DNA from 4 places in the Nocardia sp. NPDC004711 genome. Region 2 is predicted to be linked to each of the others. Evidence: riboswitches for the same ligand, from Rfam matches in the RefSeq annotation. Region 2 holds a riboswitch; each other region holds the start of a gene.

Region 1 (4,023 bases), on a different contig from region 2:
AGGATGCCGCGGCGGCGACCCGGGCGATCGCCGCGCGTGCCGAGCGGCTCGATCCGCAGCTCGCCACCACGGCGTTCATTCGAGAAGACCGGGGCGGCAAGGTCTTTCTCGATTCGACCCGCGCCGGCGGCGCGACGGTGGTGTCGGTCTACAGCCCGCGGATTCGCCCGGGCGCGACCGTCTCGTTCCCGGTCGTCTGGGCGGACCTGCCCGACATCGACCCGCACGATTTCACGATTCGCACGGCGGCCAAGATGCTCGGCGACCGCGATCCCTGGGCCGAGGCCATGCCCGAACCCCAATCTCTCCCAGCCGATCTCATCGCCGAGGGGCACACCATCCCGGTGGCGCGGGTGCAGGCCATGCACGAGGGCAAGCGCCGCGCCCGCGCCCGCCGGGAGAACTGACTCAGGCCAGGCACGCCGACCGGCACCCATACCGCGGTGGACACCACCGGCAGCACGAGCACCCGGCTCAGGCCGGCCAGGCCCATGAGGGCGGTGGGCCCGAATTCGGCCGGCCAGACGATCGTCGCGGGACGATCCGGAATGGTGAGTTCGAGAGTCATGGATGAATCCGCATCCATTCGAGAAAGGCACGCGGAAATAGGCGAGCGGCAGGTGCGTCGCCGAATATCGGAAAGTCACAAATCGTCCGCCGCGTCGCCGATCGCATGATTCGGGCGGTTCGCCTACGCTGGTCGGCGTGATGAGAGCGGCGGGCGCGGTGGCGGGGATCGCCCTGATCGGGGCGGCGATCGCGGGCTGCGGCGGCTCGTCGAATCAACGGGCGGCCCCGGCGACGACCACATCCAGGGCGGCGGTGATGCCGGCGCCGAACACCATCGGACTGTGCGGCGGGGTGGCCGATGCCGATGTCGGCCAGGCGACCGGGCTCAATGGGCTGCAGCGAGTGGCGGTGAATCCGCTGGGATGTGCATGGCAGCGGCCCGCGGGCGGTGACTACGCGGTGGTATTCCACTGGTTCCGGGGCAGTCCGCTCGCGGACCGGCGGACTCAGATCACCGACGCGCGCCCGTCCGACGTTCAGGTGGGCGGGCAATCCGGCATCGAATGGCAGGGGCCGCAGTCGTGCGAGGTGGCACTTCCGTTCGGGGACAGCGATTTCATCGATTGGTCGGAGCGGGCCGCGATTACCGAGACCGCCAAGGAGCCCTGCAAGGGACTGGAACAGCTGGCGGCGTCCACTCTGACGAAGGCCGGGCAGGGGTAATGCGTCGGGTTCGAACGCGAATCGCCTTGGCGGCCTTACTGATCGCCGCACTCTCGGGGTGCTCGCAGGGCCCGAAGGAATCGCCCGTGCGCGCCGCCGACGCCCCGAACCTGCTGGCCGGCTGCGGCCCGCTGGAGGATCAGAAGATCGCGAGCAACCTGCACGTCTCGGGCATCAGACAGCAGAGCGCCCCCACCATCTGCAACTGGACCGCCACCAGTCCGAACGGCGGTGCGGTCGACATCACCTACGCCTGGCTGGAGAACGACACCCTGAGCCGTGAGGTCCAGATCGCTGACCAATTCGGTTATCAGGTCGAGCGTTTGGTGATCAAGCACTTCGGCGGCATGTACTGGCGTGACCCGAAGGATCCGAGCACCTGCGCCGTGACCGCCTCCGACACCGGCACCGTCACCTGGTGGGTCCAGAACCGCGACCACGCGGCGCAACCGGACCCGTGCGCGGGGGCCATGACTCTCATGCAGGCCACCCTCTCGGTAGACGGTGTGTGACCGTTCCCAACCTACTGCCGGACAAGAAGACAGCGGCGGTGAGGGGCGAGACCCTCATCGCCGCAACGGGTTTCACCGAAACAATCGGACTAGCCCGCTAGACGGCAGGCGCCGCGCCGGCGGGAGCCGGGGTGGAGTCGGGCGCGGACAGGCGCTGGGCCAGGCCGATGCCGACCGCGATGGCGGCGGGCACGCCGGTCAGCACCAGACCGGCCGCCGCACCCAGCGGAATGCCGATGGCGGCGCCCGTGAGGCCGCCCGCGATGCCGGTCGGCACCGACATGACCGTGACGCCGGCGATGGCGCCGCCCGCGGCGCCGATGGCGCAACCGGCCGCGCCGCCGATGAGGGTGCCGATCAGGGTGCCCATCGAGGTGGCCAGACCGAACTGGTTGACCGCCGCGGCGAACGCGGCATCCTGGTCGGCCTGGCTCGCGACGGTCTTCGGCACCGGCGCGGACAGGGCAGGGGCGGGGACGGTGGCGGCCAGGGTGTACGCGGTGATTTTCCTCATTGGCGAACCTCCGAAATTCTGGGTGGATGATTTCGAATGAGGGTGGAAAGGCCAGCACGTATTACACGGCCGCGTCATGGGGATACGCATCGTGCGTGGTGTGGTGAAAGGTCAGAGTCGTGTGGCGTGTTTCCACCCGCAAACGGGTGAGTGGAACGGATCACTCGGATACGGACTATCGCCGGGGGTCATGGGTCGTCCTCACCTCCTTGCGGCCGGAGCGCACGAGGGCGCTGACCAGGGTGCACACGAGGAGTCGCCACGGCAGCAGGCCGGAGGGCGAGCACCCCTCTCGTCAGAGCTTCGGCACTGTACGACGTATCCCCAATGACAATGACGTTGGGAAGCCACTTCGGGTGACCCCTTAATCCGGGGAAACCTGTCCTAACCCTGGGCGTCTCTCGACGTCGTCGGATCAGTGGCCTGTGTTCGTACAGGAGCCTCGCCTAGCGAGGTGCTGATTGACGCCGCAAAGTCTGGCAGTAGAGGATTGATTCGTCAAATTCGGACATGCAATGTTCGCCCGTGGCCGCCGGAATTCCGGGTCGCCGAGTCAGGAGCGCATATGACCGAACCCACAGTATGGTCGAAGCCGGAATCGGTTGCGACGGTGCATCTGTCGCAGTTGCTGAAGGCGCCGGTGATCGCCGCGTCGGGGGAGCCCATCGGCCGCGTGGACGACCTCATCGTGCGCCTGCCGGGTGGCGACGCCTATCCGCCGGTGATCGGCGTGGTCGTCGGGATGGGCGGGCGCGATGTGTTCGTCTCCGCCGAACGTATCCGGCTGTTCGAAGCCGATCGCATCGTTCTCTCGGTCAACAAGGTCGACCTGCGGTCCTTCGAGCGGCGTGCGGGTGAGGTGCTGCTGCGCGCGGACATCCTGGGTCACCGGCTGATCGATGTGGAGGCGGTGGAGCTGGTGCACGCCTACGATGTCGAGCTCGATCGGGTCGGCGTGCCCGACGACTCCGATTCGGGCTGGGTGCTGGCGCGACTGGACACCCGCCGCCCGGCTCGCCTGTTCGGGCTGATCAAGTCCGGCGGCGGTCACGCCTCCCGGGATTGGAAGGCGTTCGAGCCGCTGATCGGCCATGAGCAGTCGCTGACCCTGCGGCTCAGCAGCCGGTTGCGCGGGCTCAAGCCCGCTGAGATCGCCGACCTGCTGGAGGACGCGGACAAGCACGAGCAGGACGAGATCCTGGATCAAGTGCACGACGACCCTGAACTGGAGGCGGATGTATTCGAGGAGCTCGACTCCGACAAGTCCAGCCGCCTGCTCAACGATATGTCCGATGCGGAAGTCGCGGCGCTGCTCGGGCGCATGCGCGCCGACGACGCGGCCGACTCCGTCATCGAACTCAAGCAATCGCGCCGCCGGCGGGTGCTCGACCTGATGCCGCCCGGGCAGCGCGTCAAGGTCGTCACGCTGATGGGGTTCAATCCCGACAGCGCCGGCGGGCTGATGAACGTCGACTTCGTCTCGTGTCCGCTGGACGCTACGGCGGCACAGGCGCTTTCGGTGGTCTCCGCCGCGCACGCATTGCAGCCGGAGGCCCTGCTGAAAGTGCACGTACTCGACTCCGGCCGGCTGGTGGGCGTGGTCTCGGTGATCGCGCTGCTGCAGGCCGACCCGGCGACGCCGGTCGCCGGCCTCATGGACGACGATCCGGTGCGGGTCGCGCCCGAGACCGATATCACCGACATCGCCCTGTTGATGGCTGACTACAACCTGTACGCCGTGCCGGTGTTGGACGACGCCGATCG
Region 2 (4,023 bases):
GCGGACCCCGCAGAGGGGAGCATCAGGCCCGCGATGATCCGCAGCAGCGTGGACTTGCCGGAGCCGGATTTGCCCAGCAGCGCGACGATTTCCCCCTCCTGCAGCTCGAGGCAGACATCCGAGAGAACCGGCAGCTGCTCGCCGGAGGGGTTGGTGAAGTTCTTGGTGACACGATCGACGGTGATGATGGGGGCCGACACGGTGTGTCCTCCTTTCGAAAAGTGTTTCAGCTCAGCGAGAATCGCTGTTCGGCGGTGCGCTGCAGGCGCCGCCACAGCAGGCGGTTGATGGTCACCGTGACCACGCTCATCACCACGGTGCCGAGCAGCACCTTGGCGAAGACGTCGTCGGTGGTGGCATTGGTGATGTACGCGCCCAGGCCGTAGGCCTCCATATGGGTGTTCCCGGCCTCCACGACCTCGCCGACCAGCGTGGCGTTCCACGCGCCGCCGAACGCGGTGATCGCGCCGACCACGTAGCCGGGGAAGATCGCGGGCAGTATCAACGACTTCCAGCGCTGCCATCCGTGCACGCCGAGATCGTCCATGGCCTCGCGCAGGTCCGTCGGGATCTGCCCGGCCGCCGCGATCACATTGAACAGCACGTACCACTGCGCACCCAGCGCCATCAGCGCGATGCCGCCGATATTCAGTGAGATGCCGGTGTAGGTGAGCGCCGCGATGACGAAGATGAACAAGAACTGGGCCGGGAAACTGGCCAGCACCTGCACCACCGGTTGAGCGAACCGGCAGATGCGCGGATTCATCCCGATCCACACGCCGACCGGCACCCACACGATGGTGGAGACCACCAGCAGCACTATCACGCGGCCGAGGCTGGCCAGCCCCAGCAGCGAGGTCGGCCCGAATTCGGCCAGGCCCACGGTTCTGTCGAAGTAGGAGGCGAGTGCCCAGGTGCCCCAGGCGAGCGCGGCGAAGAGCAGTCCGAAGAAGAGCACATCGCCGATGCGGCTGCCCGCACGCTCGTCGTAGGCGGAACGGGTGCTGCGCCCGAAGACCCGCATGAGGCGATCGACCCGCTCACCGACCGGCCGTAGCACCCGAGCCAGCCGGCCCGGCACCGTGCTGTGCCGCAGCAGGTCGAGCACCAGACTCCGTGGGGCCTGCGCACTTTCGGTGTGCTCCACCCGGAATCGCTCCGACCACGCCGTGAGCGGCCGCCAGAACACCACGTTCACCATGACGATGGTGAGCACCATGACCAGCGCACCCATAATGAGATTGCCGACCTCGGCCTCGGAGGTGGCCGCCGCGATGAAGCTACCCATGCCGGGCAGCGCCTCGTCCCGGCCGGATACCGTGATGACCTCCGAGGCCGCGAGCATGAACCACGCGCCGCCGAAGCTCATCATGCCGTTCCAGATCATCGGCACCATGGCCGTCGGCACCTCCAGCTGCCACAGCCGCTGCCAGCGGGTGAGCCGCATCATGCGGGCCGCATCATCCAGCTCCCGGGGCATATTGCGCAACGCCTGGTAGTAGGCGAAGGTCATGTTCCAGGCCTGCGCGGTGAAGATGGCGAAGATGCACGCCGCCTCCGCGCCCAGATACGAGCCGTGGAACATGCCCACGAACGCGGTGACCGTGATCGAGACCAGGGCCAGCACCGGCACCGACTGCAGCACGTCGAGCGCCGGGATGAACACCTTCTCGGCCCGCCGCGAGCGCGCCGCCCACTGGCCGACGATCAATGTGAAGAGGATCGACGCCACCAGGCCGATGAACATGCGCAGCGTGGTGCGGGCCGCGTAATAGGGCAGGTTCGCGGGATCGGTTGATACGGACTCGGTTCCCGTATCCGGCGTCCAGGGCACCGACATGTCCCGAAACAGCCGCAGCACCACCAGGATCAGCAGCACGCCCGCGCCGATGATCAGGTAGTCCACCGCCCGGAGCCGGCCGCGCGCCCGCGGCACCTCGGGAGTCATCTTGGGGCGGTCCGGAATTGCCAATTCAAGAGTCATTGCTGTTCACCTCGCTCCGAGCGGCGTCGTCGCAACTCAGTTGGTCGATTCGTCGGCGGCCGCGGGCGGTGCGGTCATGACGTTGAAGGCGTGCACGGCCGAGGCCAGCACCGCCGGTGCGCCGACGAGCAGGTTGAAAACCACGACTCCTATCCCGGCCCCGGCCACCGCGCCCTCCAGGCAGCCGGTGACGGCGCCCGGAATCGCCAACGTGCCCAACGTCAATGCGCCGACCGCGAGACCCTGGCCCGCGCCCAGCAGGACGCAGCCCAGCGGCGCTCCGATGACCGCACCCAGCAGCGTGCCCACCGCCAGGGCCACGGTGAGCTCGTTGTTGACATTCTGGAAGACGGTATTCATCCGATCCTCGAAGCTGTCGGGATCGGCAATCGGCTGTGCCGCAGGGCCTTCGGCTTGCGCCTCCGCGGCGGCGTGCAGCTCCGCGGCGATGCGTCGTTCCTCGGTGCTGACCGGTCGGGCCCGATCCGGGCGCGGAGTGAGGGTGGCGCTGTCGCCGTCGATGCGGGCGTCGATCGGGTACGTCGTGTCCTGCTTCGTGATGGTCAGCGGGATCGCCCCCACCACCACGCCCTGCGGGTCGAGGATCTGCAGCTGGTCGGTGGTGGTTCGGAGCGTGCCGAGGTCGGTGCGCAGCACCACCGATCGGTCCACGATCCGGGCGTCGCCGGACACGGCCTGAGCTGTCACAGCGTCGGCGAGCCGGGCGTCCGGTCCGGGTGCCGCGGCCGAAGCGGCGGCAGGGGCGACCAGTCCGGCGGTGGTCATCGCCGCGGTGGCGAATGCGAGCAAGCGAATTCTCATCGGGATGTTTCCCCTCGGGATACTGCTGCCCGCATCGGATTCCGGGCAGCATCGAATACCGTCGGGCACGGTGGTGCCGACGGGTCGGATACATATGCGAATCTCCGAATTCATTCGTAAAATGTGCATGCGAATAGTCCGGTGCCGCGCGGGCGGCATCGTGATATCGGAGAATTGCGTGCGTCGAGATATCGACGCGGTGTTGGTGTGGTGGCTAGCGGCCCGGACCGAGGCGGAGGGGCCGACCCGGAGATCCCGGGTCATCATCGGGTGCCATCGTGCTACCCGACCTCCTCACTGGTAGAACGCGATTCGTCAACGCACGGGGGAGGTCGCCCGGAACTCTCGGGGCGGACGCACACCCCTCTCGTCAGAGTTTTGGCACTGCACGACGTGTTCCGAACCGGAGTGTTCCGAATCGGAAAGCCACTTTGGATTACCCCTTGATCCGGAGAAATCTGTCCTAACCTTGGGCGTCTCTCGACGTCGTCAGATCAGTGGCCTGTGTTCGTGCAGGAGCCTCGCCTATCGAGGTGCAACAGGGAACCTAGTTAAAGACTCGTTAAAAGTCAAAACGGCGCCGGATTCGGCGGTCCGGTGGCTCCGACGATCACCATTCTCATTCTTCGACTGTGGCCGACGCCGCTGATAGGGCACCGGCACGCCGCGTCAGCTGCCGCCCGCCGATCATGACCGCGGCGATGGCGGTCACGCCGAGCAACGCGCCCGTGACGAGGACGCCGGTCACCGATGTGCAGCTGACGATCACGCCGCCGGTGAGCGCACCGAGGGCGACGGCCAGGTTGTACATGGCGGTATTCAGGGCGGTCGCGGCCTCGGGATGGTCGGGGGCGGCCTGCAGGATCCAGGTCTGCACGCCGACCGGAATCGCGCCGAATGCCGTGCCCCACACCAGCAGTGCCACGATGCCGCTGACCGGTGTGGTCGCGATGAGCGGGAAGAGTGCGAGTGTCACTGCCAGCAGGGCGGCGGCGGCGACCAGGGCGCGCCGCGGGTCGCGGCCGGCGGCGGCGCCGCCCGCGAAGGTTCCGGCCACGCCCGCCAAGCCGAAGGCCAGCTGTGCGGGCCCGATTGCCCCGGCGCCCAGACCGGAGATGTCCTGCAGCATGGGCCGGACGAAAGTGAATGCCGCCCAATGCCCGCCCACCAGAAGGAAGGTGGCGATGACGCCGGCGCGGACGGCCGGTGTGCGCAAC
Region 3 (4,023 bases), on a different contig from region 2:
ATCATCCGCCGGGCCCTGGCCGAACCGTTCCCACCGGCCCCGCCGGGCTGGCTGACCGGCAGCGGCACCGCCCTGTCCATGATCGCCACCGGACCACCCGGCGGCCACTACGCCGATGCCCGGATCACATTGCTGCCCAATGGTTGCTACGACCTGGCGGTGGGCACCGCGGAATTCGGCAACGGCACCACGACCGTGCACCGGCAGATCGCGGCGCAGGAGTTGGCCACCGTCCCCGACCGCATCGCCATCCGCCAGTCCGATACCGATGTGGTCCGCCACGACACGGGCGCGTTCGGGTCCACCGGCACCGTGGTGGCGGGCAAGGCGGTGCTGGACGCGGCGCACAAGCTCGCCGCCGCGTTGTGTGCCACCGCCGCAACACATCTCGGCGTTGCCGCCGAGGACTGCGAGCTCGGCGCGGACTCGGTGCGCTGCGGCAATCGCGATATCTCCCTGCAGGCGCTGCACACGTTGTCGGCCGAGTCCGGGGAATCCCTTGCCGCAGACGGTCATTGGGGCGGCACGCCCCGCTCGGTCGCCTTCAATGCGCAGCTGTTCCAGGTGGCGGTCGACCCCGATACCGGCGAACTGCGCATCCTGCGCAGCGTGCACGCCGCCGACGCCGGCCGGGTGATCAACCCGATGCAGTGCCGCGGCCAGGTGGAAGGCGGTGTCGCCCAGGCGCTCGGCGCGACCCTGTTCGAGAATGTCCGCCTCGACGAGCACGGCGCGGTCACCACCGTGGCCTTCCGCCGCTACCGTCTGCCCGCCTTCGCCGATGTGCCCCGCACCGAGGTCACCTTCATGCGTACCTCGGACGAGATCGGCCCGCTGGGCGCGAAGTCCATGAGCGAGAACCCCTTCAACCCGGTGGCCCCCGCCCTGGCCAATGCCCTCCGCGACGCCACCGGCATCCGCTTCACGGACCTGCCGCTCACCCGGGACCGCGTCTGGCAGGCCCTGCACCATCGGCGGACCCGCCTCCCGGTCCGCGCGGCCACGCCCAGCTGCGCCGAATTGGCCCTGCTCACCGACTATCGAAAGCCGTAGGGCCCGTCAGTCGATGGTGTAGGCCTGGCGGGAGAGGCGGAAGCCGTGGCCCGCCCCGGCGCATTCGACGTAGTCGGTGGTGCTCAGGCAGGTGAGGCCGCCGACGGTGACGTTCGTCCCGTAGTCGAGGACCGCCGCGGTGGATTCGACCAGACGGTCGCCGTGGCAGTGGAAGTCGACGACGCCGGTGCTCTCCAGGACCAAGCGGTCGCCGTACTGGAGGTGGCAGTTCTCCGGCCGGGGCGGGGTGGCGTAGTCGTGCTGGGAGATCTCGCAGGCCGCGGTGGTCGCGGAGACGAGGCAGCCGATGTTTCCCGACGGCGTGCGGAACTGCACGAAGTCGGGCGGTGCCGCCTGGGCGATCGCCGGGCCCAGCGTGGACACGGCGATCAGGGCGGCGGCCGCGGTCAGGACACGGATCGGAAATTGCATGTCGACTCCCCGGTTCGGCAGGTTTACCGGTTGATCGTCGCCACCGCCGGATGCGATAACGGACCGGGTGGCCATGAAGGTTTGCCACGGAGTTGCCATGGCCGGATCGGTTGGGGCACAAGAGATTACGAGGAACCGACCGGCCCGGATTTGACAAGCGGAACGACCGGGCTCACCATTGCCCAGTCAGCACCTCGCTAGGCGAGGCTCCTGTACGAACACAGGCCACTGATCCGACGACGTCGAGAGACGCCCAGGGTTAGGACAGATCACCCCGGATTAAGGGGTGATCCGAAGTGGCTTCCCGGGTCGCGAGCCCCCGGATACGTCGTGCAGTGCCGAAGCTCTGACGAGAGGGGTGCAGGGTCCGCGCCGTCGCGCGAAGCCCAGATCCCTCCTGCTGTGCGCGATGCGACACCCGATGTAGTGACGTCCACGTACGTCCCGGCGGCAAGGAGGTGAGGGACGAACAATGAGTTCCGGCGATAGTCCGTATCCGAGTACGGATTTCACTCTTCAGACGTCCCCGGCTTGCCGCATTCCGGTCACCGGCTGACCCGTTTCCCGCACAGGCGTGCCCGGCGTTCCACCGCCGGTCGGTAGCCCGCGCGTGCCCCGGGCCGGTCGATCCGTGCCCGAACTCGCTCGGCGGCCGGGCGTATTCCGCACGCCCGCACACCTGATGATCGAAAGCGAGGGACAGGCCATGGCCTTCTTCGCGAACGGCTCCAGCCGCCGCACCTCCACCGTCGCCGTGCCCGCCGCAGCCGGCCGGCCCGCCGCCGACGTCCATCCCACCGGCGCCGTCATGGACAGCGCGCACGTCGGCGATATCGTCGGCGCGCTCGGCTCCATCGGCCGGCACGACACCCTCGAAGGCCGTTCCCGCCGCCAGCGTTTCCGCATGCTGCTGGCCATTATCGGGCCCGGCCTGATCGTCATGGTCGGCGACAACGATGCCGGTGGCGTGGCCACCTACGCGCAGGCCGGACAGAACTACGGCATGGCGCTGGTCTGGACCCTGGTGCTGCTGATCCCGGTGCTCTACGTGAACCAGGAGATGGTGGTCCGTCTCGGCGCGGTCGCCGGAGTCGGCCACGCGCGCTTGATCTTCGACCGCTTCGGCAAGTTCTGGGGCGCGTTCAGCGTCGGCGACCTGTTCATCGTGAACGCGCTCACCATCGTCACCGAGTTCATCGGTGTCTCCATGGCGCTCAACTACTTCGGGCTGCCCAAGGGCGTCGCCGTGCCGCTGGCCGCGGTCGCGCTGTTCGCCATGGTGGCCGGCGGTTCGTTCCGGCGCTGGGAGCGGTTCCTGTTCGGACTGATCGCGCTGAACATCGTCATGTTCCCGCTGGCATTCCTGGTGCACCCCAAGGCATCCCAGGTCGCGCACGGATTCCTGCCGTCCTTCCCGGGCGGGCTGAACTCGACGCTGCTACTGCTGATCGTGTCCATCGTGGGCACCACGGTCGCGCCGTGGCAGCTGTTCTTCCAGCAGTCCAATATCGTCGACAAGCGCATCACTCCCCGCTGGATCCGCTACGAGCGCATCGACCTGTGGATCGGCATCGTCGTGGTCATGGTCGGCGCGGTCGCCATCATGGCGGCGACCACCTTCGGCCTCGCGGGCACGGCCGCGGCCGGCAGCTTCACCGATGCCGGGGCCGTCGCCCACGCGCTGCACGACCACGTGGGCACCACCGCCGGCGCGCTCTTCGCCATCCTGCTGCTGGACGCCTCGCTCATCGGCGCCAATGCCGTCGGCCTGGCCACCACCTACGCCCTCGGCGACACCCTGGGCCGGCGGCACTCGCTGCACTGGAAGGTCTCCGAGGCGCCGGCCTTCTATCTCGGATACGCGGCGCTGCTCGGCGTCGCCGCCGCGGTGTCGTTCAGCCCCGATCACGTGCTGGGCCTGCTGACCCAGGGGGTGCAGGCGCTGGCCGGGGTGCTGCTGCCCTCGGCGACGGTGTTCCTGGTCCTGCTCTGCAATGACAAGGCCGTGCTCGGCCCGTGGGTGAACACGGTCAGGCAGAACATTGTCGCCGGGGTCATCGTCTGGTCGCTGGTGCTGCTGTCGCTCGCGCTGACCGCGGCCACCTTCTTCCCGGACCTGACCACCACGACCCTCGAAATCGGCTTCGGCGCGGGCGCGCTGGTCGGCGTCCTGGGCGGGGCGGGCATGCTCATCGCCTGGCAGCGCGGCCGGCGTCGCCGGGCCGAGCGGACCGCGGCCGAGCTCGGCGGACTGGATCCGGATCAGGTGGAGGAGCTGGACTCCACTCGCCTCACCAAGGCCGAACGCAAGGCCATTCTGGAGGCGGACCGCGACACCTGGCGCACCCCCGCGCTCGACACCCTGGCGCGACCGGCGTTCTCCACGGCGCGCACGGTGGGCATGTTCGCCCTGCGCGGCTACCTGCTGCTCGCGGTGATCCTGGTGGGCGTCAAGATCTTCCAGTCCATCGGCGGCTGATCAACCACGGCGCGGCCGCAGTTCCTGGACATCGTCACCGATGTGCTTGGGCTGCGGCC
Region 4 (4,023 bases), on a different contig from region 2:
ATTATCGAACATGCCTGTGCCGGGAGGACGCCATGACCGTCGAGCAATCCACCGCAGCCCCCGAAGACGCTGCCTCCCCGCAGGATTCACCGCCGGGGAGCGGTACGCGGTTCTGGGGCACCGCCTACACGCTGCTGATCCTGTTGACCGGCACGAATGTGGCCACACCGCTGTATCACGGCTACGCGCATCGGTTCGGGTTCTCACCGCTGGTGATGACGCTGGTGTTCGCGGTCTACATGGGGGTGCTGATTCCCGCGCTGCTGATCGCCGGCCCGGCCTCGGATGCACTGGGGCGGCGCCGGATTCTGCTGCCCGCGCTGGCGCTGGCGGCGCTGGGCACGCTGGGTTTCGCGCTGGCCGGCGCGGTGGTCTGGTTGTTCGCGGCCCGCATCCTGCAGGGGCTGGCGGTCGGGGCGGCCTCGGGTGCGCTCACCGCCGCGCTGACCGAGCTGGAACCGCACGGTGATCGCCGCCGCGCGGCCCTGGTGTCGGCGGTGGCCTCGGCCGGCGGCATGGGCCTGGGCCCGCTACTGGGAGCTGTTCTGGCGCAATATCTTCCGGCTCCCTATGTGACGCCTTTCGGGGTGGAGCTGGCGCTGCTGGTCCCGGCCGCGGTGGCGGTGGCGGCGCTGCCGGAGACCGCGACGGTCACCCGGTGGCGGCCGCGGCGGCCGAGTATCCCGGCCGGGATGGGTGCGGTCTTCGCGGCCGCGGGCACGGGCGCGTTCCTGGGTTTCGCGGTGGTCGGCGTCTTCCTCACGCTGATCCCGACCTATGCCGCGACCCTGTCGGGCAGTGCGAATCTGGTGGTCGGGGGCGCGGCGGCCGCGCTGCTGCCCGCGGCGTGGGCGGTGGCGCAGCTGGTGGGTTACGGCAAACCCGAACGGGCCCTGGACTTCACGGGGTTCCCGCTGCTGGCGGTGGGTCTGGTACTGCTGGCGATCGCGGGGGCGGTCTCCTCGCTGCCGTTGCTGTTGTTCGCGACAGTGCTGGCCGGGGCCGGTCACGGCCTGGTGTTCCTGTCGGGATTGACCGCGATCAATGCGGCCGCGCCGGCCGATCGGCACGCCGATGTGCTGTCGACCTATTTCGTGATGGCCTATTGCGGCAGCGGCGGCCCGGTCATCGGCGTCGGCCTGCTGGCGGGCGCGACCGGTTTGCTGGCTGCGGTGCAGATCTTCGCGGCGGTGGTGGCGGTGCTGTGTGTGGTGCGGCTGGTGGCGCGGGTCGCGGTCGAGGCGCGCCGCTAGCGGGTGCGCGAATGCGACGGCGCTCACGTCGGGTTGCCGATCGCGGCGGGCCGGTGTTTACTTCTGGTCGCAAGGTGCCGTCGTTAGCTGAGGCTCCTTCACGGATACAGGCCGGCGATCCCGAACGTCGAGAGACGCCCCGGATCAGGACAGGTTTCCCCGAGCTAAGGGGATGCCCCGACCGGCTCCCGCCACCCGTGGCGGGTTCACGCCGTGGAGTGCTGAAGGTCTTACGAGGGGTGGTACCCGTACCGGCGATGTCGCGCCGGTCCCACTCCCCTGGCATGCGTGCGTGTGGCGTCGAGGAGGTGGTGGTCGTGCCCGATGGACCGGATCGAGTTCCGTTAGCCAATCGTTCACTCGGTGTCACTCCCGCAATCTTCCGGCCGCTACCCGTACCCCGGTAGCGTCCGAGTCCGGAGTGCGCCGTCATCCGCTGGGAGATCGAGATGACCATGTGGGAAATGCTGCTGCGGCTCGGCACGGGTGTCGGGTTGGGCGCGGTGATCGGGTTCGAGCGTCAGTTCCGGGCCCGGATGGCCGGACTGCGCACGAATTCGCTGGTCGCCGCCGGGGCGACCTTGTTCGTGCTGCTGTCCGCGCACGGCTTCAACGGTGCCTCGGCGGATCCGACTCGTGTTGCGGCACAGATCGTTTCGGGTATCGGCTTCCTGGGCGCGGGCGTGATCCTGCGCGACGGGTTCAATATCCGCGGCCTGAACACCGCCGCGACGCTGTGGTGTGCGGCGGCGGTGGGTGCGCTCGCGGGTGCGGGCATGTATTCGACCGCGGTGGCGGGCACGGTGGCGGTGGTGGTGGTCAATACCGCGCTGCGCACGGTGGCGCGCACGGTGGATCGCCCCGGTGTCGACGAGGCCGAGGCCCAGGAGGCGTTGTACGCCTTCCACGCCGACACCGACGACGCGCACGAGGCGCATGTGCGGGCGCTGCTGGTGCAGTCGCTGACGCGCACCGATTTCCGGCTGGTGTCGATCTCGAGCCACGACACCTCCCCGGGCCGGGTGCAGGTGCGGGCGGAGTTGACCGGTGACCGCCGCGACGACCGGCAGATGGAGGCCGCGGTGAGCCGGTTGAGCCTGGAGCCGTCGGTGACCAGCGTCGGGTGGCGCACGGTGCCGCTGCGGGCGGAGGCCGAGGAGTGAACGCCGCGTTGCGGTCGTATCCGTCGCGCGGGGTGGCTTCGGCGCAATCGCCGAGATCACGGTGGAGCAGCCGCGCCCGCGCAGCCGCCGCACGCCGGGGTTCGAGACGCTGGTCGATCAGATCTACGGTCTGCTCACCGGCCGTGACACCGAAGTCGCTGCGGCCCCGGCGGATACGTTGACGCCGTTCGCGGTGGCGCTGCCCGATGCCTCGGTCGGCGGGATCGCGGGTCTGCTGGAGCTGGTGTACGGCAACGACGGCCGCGCCGACCTGCCGGTGGTGGCCGACGAGCTGAATTTCGAGGTCGACGACCTCATGCCGCTGGTCGACGCGGCGGCGCTGCTGGGTCTGCTGCTGGTGGAGTCCGGTGACGTGATGCTGACCAATGTCGGGGCGAATTTCACCAATGCCGACATCCGGTCCAGCAAGGCGATTTTCGCCGCGCAGGCCCGCCGGCGTGCCCCGCTGGTGCGCACCATCTGCTCGGCGCTGGTGGGCAGCAGCGATCAGACGGTGGGCGCCGATTTCATTCTCGATCTGCTGCGGCGCGGCTGCTCCGACGACGACGCCCGCCGCCAGCTGGAGCTGGCCATCGACTGGGGCCGCTACGCCGAGTTGTACGACTACGACACCGATTCCGGCCGCATCACCGCCGATCCCGCCGCCGATCTGCGCGCGTCCTGAGTCACACCATCGCCGACGGGATCACCGTGGTGAGGCCGCCGTCGACGAGCAGGTCCTGACCGGTGATGTAGGAGGCGTCCGCGGAGGCCAGGAACGCGACGGCGGCGGCCACCTCGTCGCTGTCGCCGACCCGCCCCAGCGCCACCCGTGACCCCGCGGTGGCCTGCGCGTCGGCGGAGGCCTCGGCCCGGTAGGCGGGGGTGTCGATGTAGCCGGGGCTGACCGAGTTCACCCGGATTCCGCGCGGCGCCAACTCCGCCGCCAGCGTCCGCGTCAGATTCTGCACCGCCGCCTTCGTCGCCGAATACAGTGCGGCGCCGGGCGCGCCCCGATACGGGGCGAAGGAGGCGTTGAGGACGATCGCACCCCCGTCGACCAGCAGCGGCAGCATGTGCTGCACGGTGAAGAACGCGGCCTTGAAGTTGATCCCCACCACCCGATCGAACTCGTCGCCGGTGACCGCCGAAACAGGTTGGAACGCACCGATTCCCGCATTCACGAACGCCACATCCAGCCGCCCGAACCGCTCGGACACCACCCGCGCCAGCGCCGCGAGATCCTCGGGCTCGGTGGCGTCTCCGGCCGCCCCGACCGCCCGCTCCCCCAGCTCGGCCACCGCGGTGTCCAGCCGGTCCTTGTCCCGCCCGGTCACGACCACCCACGCCCCCTCCGCGACGAGCCGCCGCGCGGCGGCCAGCCCCATCCCGCTGCTGCCGCCGGTGATGAGCGCGACCTTGTCCTGGAACCGGAACCCGTTGTGTGTCATGGCTTCAGCCTGCCGGGCCGCGTGATGGGTTAACAGTGCGCAGTTATCGTGGGTGTGCCACCACCACCTTGCCGGGCACGGCTCCCGCCGGCGCGGCGAGGGCGCCACCGGTGGTGACCGTTGTCAGTCCCTCAGTTCACAGATGACGACCGGGAT

The links. A riboswitch is a leader RNA that binds a small molecule or an ion and turns the genes downstream of it on or off. The one in region 2 is predicted to bind magnesium.
Region 1: another riboswitch for magnesium. It lies ahead of ACWEKS_RS06760 (hypothetical protein); the one in region 2 lies ahead of ACWEKS_RS14215 (hypothetical protein).
Region 3: another riboswitch for magnesium. It lies ahead of ACWEKS_RS22255 (NRAMP family divalent metal transporter); the one in region 2 lies ahead of ACWEKS_RS14215 (hypothetical protein).
Region 4: another riboswitch for magnesium. It lies ahead of ACWEKS_RS16350 (MgtC/SapB family protein); the one in region 2 lies ahead of ACWEKS_RS14215 (hypothetical protein).

Annotation. Positions count from the first base shown of each region.
Region 1 is NZ_JBSGCB010000005.1:187,018-191,040, forward strand. It holds gene ACWEKS_RS06745 (DNA polymerase domain-containing protein) at 1-407, shown strand, start outside; gene ACWEKS_RS06750 (DUF3558 family protein) at 709-1,233, shown strand; gene ACWEKS_RS06755 (DUF3558 family protein) at 1,233-1,745, shown strand; gene ACWEKS_RS06760 (hypothetical protein) at 1,843-2,259, opposite strand; M-box (ykoK) riboswitch at 2,540-2,720, opposite strand; gene ACWEKS_RS06765 (magnesium transporter MgtE N-terminal domain-containing protein) at 2,825-4,023, shown strand, end outside.
Region 2 is NZ_JBSGCB010000012.1:107,852-111,874, forward strand. It holds gene ACWEKS_RS14205 (ABC transporter ATP-binding protein) at 1-200, opposite strand, end outside; gene ACWEKS_RS14210 (ABC transporter permease) at 227-1,984, opposite strand; gene ACWEKS_RS14215 (hypothetical protein) at 2,021-2,806, opposite strand; M-box (ykoK) riboswitch at 3,162-3,346, opposite strand; gene ACWEKS_RS14220 (MFS transporter) at 3,426-4,023, opposite strand, start outside.
Region 3 is NZ_JBSGCB010000021.1:45,392-49,414, reverse strand. It holds gene ACWEKS_RS22265 (molybdopterin-dependent oxidoreductase) at 1-1,053, shown strand, start outside; gene ACWEKS_RS22260 (DUF6636 domain-containing protein) at 1,060-1,485, opposite strand; M-box (ykoK) riboswitch at 1,672-1,850, shown strand; gene ACWEKS_RS22255 (NRAMP family divalent metal transporter) at 2,192-3,964, shown strand.
Region 4 is NZ_JBSGCB010000014.1:111,153-115,175, forward strand. It holds gene ACWEKS_RS16345 (MFS transporter) at 33-1,253, shown strand; M-box (ykoK) riboswitch at 1,326-1,501, shown strand; gene ACWEKS_RS16350 (MgtC/SapB family protein) at 1,703-2,416, shown strand; gene ACWEKS_RS16355 (AAA-associated domain-containing protein) at 2,478-3,101, shown strand; gene ACWEKS_RS16360 (glucose 1-dehydrogenase) at 3,103-3,867, opposite strand; gene ACWEKS_RS16365 (nitroreductase family deazaflavin-dependent oxidoreductase) at 3,991-4,023, opposite strand, start outside.